2 regions of the Motilibacter aurantiacus genome follow, and region 2 is predicted to be linked to the other one. Evidence: riboswitches for the same ligand, from Rfam matches in the RefSeq annotation. Region 2 holds a riboswitch; the other holds the start of a gene.
The links. Region 2 has a riboswitch for S-adenosylmethionine ahead of thrC (threonine synthase). Riboswitches for the same ligand answer to the same signal wherever they lie in the genome.

Region 1 (2,193 bases), on a different contig from region 2:
GGGTGCGCGCAGAACCGGCCGTGCCGCACCCCGACGCCGTGCTCGGCCGACAGGGCGGTCGCGAGCAGCGCCGGGTCCCAGCCGTCGACGGTGAACGTGGCGACGCCGATCCGCTGGGCCGCCTCGCCCCACAGGCGGTGCACGGTCAGCCCGGGCACCGACTCCAGCGCCGCCTCCAGCCGGGCCTGCAGGGCGTGCTCGCGGCGCTGCAGGGCGGCGAGCCCCACGGCCTCGAGCTCGGCGCAGGCCACGGCGAGGGCGACCGCGCCGAGCACGGTGGGAGTGCCGCCCTCGTGCCGGCCCGGGCCGGTCACCCACAGCTGGCCCCGCGCGGTGACCGAGGTCGTCGCCCCGCCGCCGGGAAGGTACGGCGACGCAGCGTCCAGCCAGTCGGCCCGGCCGGCGAGCACGCCCGCGCCGTACGGGGCGTAGAGCTTGTGCCCCGACACCGCCACCCAGTCGGCCCCGAGCGCGGCCAGGTCGACGCCGCGGTGCGGGGCGAGCTGCGCCGCGTCGACCGCGACCCGGGCCCCGTGCCGCCGCGCGACCGCGACGATCTCCTCCAGCGGCCACAGCTCCCCGGTGACGTTGCTCGCCCCCGTCACCGACACCAGGACCGGGCCGGGCAGCCCGGCGAGCGCCGCGTCGAGCAGGTCGAGGGCGGCCAGCGGGGACCGCGGCACCGGGAGCAGCACGTGCCGGCCGCCGCGCTCGGCGTGCGCGCGCCACGGCAGCAGGTTCGCGTGGTGCTCCGAGGCGTACGAGACCACCGTCGTGCCGGCCGGCAGGCAGTGCGCCAGCAGGGCGAAGGCGTCCGTGGTGTTGCGGGTGAAGACCACCTGGTCACCCGGCCGGCAGCCGAGGAAGCGCGCGACGCCCGCCCGCGCCTGCTCCAGGAGCTCGGTGCTGACCTGGGAGGCGTAGCCCGCACCGCGGTGGACGCTCGCGTACCACGCCAGCGCCTCGGCCACCGCGTCGGCGACCGCCCGGAGCGCGGGTGCCGAGGCGGCCACGTCGAGGTCGGCGTACGTCGCGGTGCCCCCGGTCGCGAGCGGCACGACACGGCCGGCTCCGACGACGGGCAGGGGGCGGCCGGGCACGCGGGAAGTGGTCGGCGCGAGGGGGCGCTCGTCCAGCAGCGTCACGGGGTGCTCCTCGAGGTCGGGGACCTGCGAGGCTGCTCTCACGGGTCCGCGCTTGCCGGGCGCGCCGCGCGCTCGGCCAGGTCGTCACCCGGAGCACCCCACCGCGGAGGAGGGTTGCCGGCCAGCAAGCCGGGGCTGAACGCTGGCACTCGTGACCTGCGCCCAGCATGGCACAGCGCGTCCCGGCCCGCACAGGCCTGTCCGGGTGATGGGACGGCCGTCTCACCGCGAGACGGCCGCCCGGGGCGGTCACCGGCCCGGCTAGGCCTGGCGGTAGCCACCGTCCTCCAGCCCCGCCTCGACCTCGAACCGGTTGGCCTCCGCCTCGCGTCCCGCCCGCAGGTAGAGCCAGGCGAAGCGGAAGCCGTAGCGCCGCCACTGGTCGGCGTGGACCGTCTCGTGGCGGATCCGCGCAGCGCTGCGCGCCCGGTCGCCGTCCCCGGTGAGATAGGTGTCGCCCCACGTGACGCCGCCGCGCGGGTACGCCCGCTTCGGCAGCCCCCAGCAGACGTGCAGCCCCTCGCGCTGCTCGTGGCGGGCACGGAAGAGCCGGGCGTACGCGCGGGCGAGCCGGCCGACGAGCTCGGCCTGGCGCCGCGCGCGCTCCGGGTGCACGCCCGGACGCTAGCGCGCTCCCCTCGCATCGAGAAGGGCCCGGGAGAATCGCCGTCATGAACGACGCCGCGATCCGCCCCGCCCGCTCCGACGACGTGCCCGCCATCCTGGGCCTGATCCGGGAGCTCGCGGACTACGAGCGCGCGTTGGACGAAGTGCTGGCCACCGAAGAGCAGATCACTGAAGCCCTGTTTGGCGAATCGCCTCGCGTCCACGCGCACGTCGCCGAGCACGAGGGCGCGGTCGCAGGCTTCGCCCTCTGGTTCCTCAACTTCTCGACGTGGCAGGGCCGTCACGGCATCTATCTCGAGGACCTGTACGTCCGCCCCGAGCTGCGCGGGCAGGGCTACGGCAAGGCGCTGCTCAGCACGCTCGCCGCGCTGTGCGTCGAGCGCGGCTACGCCCGGCTCGAGTGGTCGTGCCTGGACTGGAA
Region 2 (2,193 bases):
CTTGAGGCCCGGGTAGCTCTTGTCCAGCGTCTCGAGCAGGTCGGCCAGCGTGGCGCCCTCGCCCGGGTCCGCGGTCACCTCGGCCGCACCGTCGGTGTAGGTGCGCAGGATGGTCGGGATACGGACACTCACGCTCATGCGAGGCCTGCCTTCTGGAACGCGTCGTAGGACGGGGCGATGGTCGCGGTCGGGCCGACCACGGGGGCGACGGCGTCGAGGGTCTTCAGCCCGTCGCCGGTGTTGAGCAGGACGGTCTCGGCGTCGGGGTCGAGCAGGCCCTCGGCCAGCAGCTTCTTGGCCACCGCGAGGGTGACGCCGCCCGCGGTCTCGGCGAAGATGCCCTCGGTGCGCGCGAGCTGGCGGATGCCCTCCACGACCTCCTCGTCGCTGACGTCCGCGATGGCCCCGCCGGTGCGGCGGACGACGTCGAGCGCGTAGGGGCCGTCGGCCGGGTTGCCGATGGCGAGGGACTTGGCGATGGTGTCGGGGCGGACCGGCTTGACGATGTCGGCCCCGGCGCGGAAGGCCTGGGCGACCGGCGAGCACCCCGTCGCCTGGGCACCGAAGACCTTGTACGGCGTGGGCTCCACGAGCCCGGCCTTGCCCAGCTCGGTGAAGCCCTTGTCCACCTTGGTCAGCAGCGAGCCGGACGCCACCGGTGCCACGACCTGCTCGGGCAGGTGCCAGCCGAGCTGCTCGGCGACCTCGTAGCCGACCGTCTTCGAGCCCTCCGCGTAGTACGGCCGGAGGTTGATGTTGACGAAGCCCCAGGGCTGGTCGCCCGCGACCTCGCTGCAGAGCCGGTTGACGTCGTCGTAGTTGCCCTCGACCGCGACGAGCGTGCCGCCGTAGACGGCCGTGGTCACGGTCTTGCCGGCCTCGAGGTTGGACGGGACGAAGACCACCGAGCGCAGCCCCGCCCGAGCGGCGGCCGCCGCGACGGCGTTCGCCAGGTTGCCGGTGGAGGCGCAGCCGACCGTGGTGAAGCCCAGCTGGCGGGCGGCCGACAGGGCGACCGCGACGACCCGGTCCTTGAACGAGTGGGTCGGGTTGCCCGAGTCGTCCTTCACCCACAGCGAGCGGACGCCGAGCTCCCGGGCGAGGTTGTCGGCCTTGACGAGCTTGGTCCAACCGGGCTGGAGGCCGGGGTGCGCGGCGACGTCGGCCGGGACCGGCAGCAGGTCGCGGTAGCGCCAGATCGACTGCGGGCCGGACTCGATGCGCTCGCGGGTCAGCCGAGGCACGTCGTAGAGCACCTCGAGCGGGCCGAAGCACTCCTCGCAGGCGTAGGCAGCGCCGAGCTCGAAGCGGGTGCCGCACTCGCGACAGGACAGCGCGACGGCGTTGCCGAAAGCGGTGGCGCTGGGCGCAGGGGCGTTCAGGAGCGTCATGAAGCGAGGCCTCTCCTCATCTTCGCCTGGCGGACGTTCCGCAGGCCGGAGTTGGCACCTACTGCGCAGCGGGCCTCGCGATCACGAGACGCTGCCAGGGTTGCCGGGACGTCGACGGGCCGTTCCCTCAGTCCCTCTGGATGAGCTGTGTTCAGTTGTTGTGCGGCAGCCATCGTAGACGATCGCCGACGACCCCGGCAGGCGGGTGAGCGGCATCACGCGCCGCTCACGCGGTCCCGAAGTACGTCTCCTCCACCCCGGCGCCCTGCCGGACCACCCGGACCGCGGTGGCTCCGAGGGCCGTCCAGGTCTTGGGGCCGACAACTCCATCGGCCACGAGGCCGCGCTCCTTCTGGAAACCGCGCACCTTCTTCTCCAGGGCTGCGTTGAAGTTGCCCGAGACCGGCACGCCGAGCCGGCGCTGCAGGGCGCTGACCCCCGCGCCGCGGTCGCCACGGCCGAGGACCAGCCCGCGGTACGGCGCGAGGTCGCTCGCCGCGACCGTGACCGCCCCGTGCATGCGGGCGCAGGTGACGTCGGAGTCACGGACGCTGTCGTACCACTGGGCGATCATGACCGGGCCGCCGGAGAAGGACGGGGTGTCGCACATCGCCTCGGCGGCGGCCCGGCCACGGCGGCCGGCCGTCGCCCACACCGGCAGCGCCGAGCGCATGCCGCCGGTGATCTCCCTCCAGCCGTTGGCGTAGGAGTAGAACCCGACGCCGTACCCGGCGTCCTGCAGCGCCTTGACCGCGCCCGCGATCACCGCCCGGTTGCCGGCCTGGTCCGTGCGCGGCCAGTT

Region 1: it holds a riboswitch for S-adenosylmethionine, as region 2 does, so the genes downstream of both, G9H72_RS00300 (aminotransferase class V-fold PLP-dependent enzyme) here and thrC (threonine synthase) in region 2, are expected to answer to the same signal.

What each region holds. Positions count from the first base shown of each region.
Region 1 is NZ_JAANNO010000001.1:65,004-67,196, forward strand. It holds gene G9H72_RS00300 (aminotransferase class V-fold PLP-dependent enzyme) at 1-1,145, opposite strand, end outside; SAM riboswitch class IV at 1,189-1,302, opposite strand; gene G9H72_RS00305 (hypothetical protein) at 1,407-1,760, opposite strand; gene G9H72_RS00310 (GNAT family N-acetyltransferase) at 1,817-2,193, shown strand, end outside.
Region 2 is NZ_JAANNO010000010.1:31,613-33,805, forward strand. It holds gene G9H72_RS16095 (MoaD/ThiS family protein) at 1-138, opposite strand, end outside; gene thrC (threonine synthase) at 135-1,391, opposite strand; SAM riboswitch class I at 1,405-1,538, opposite strand; gene G9H72_RS16105 (peptidoglycan-binding protein) at 1,618-2,193, opposite strand, start outside.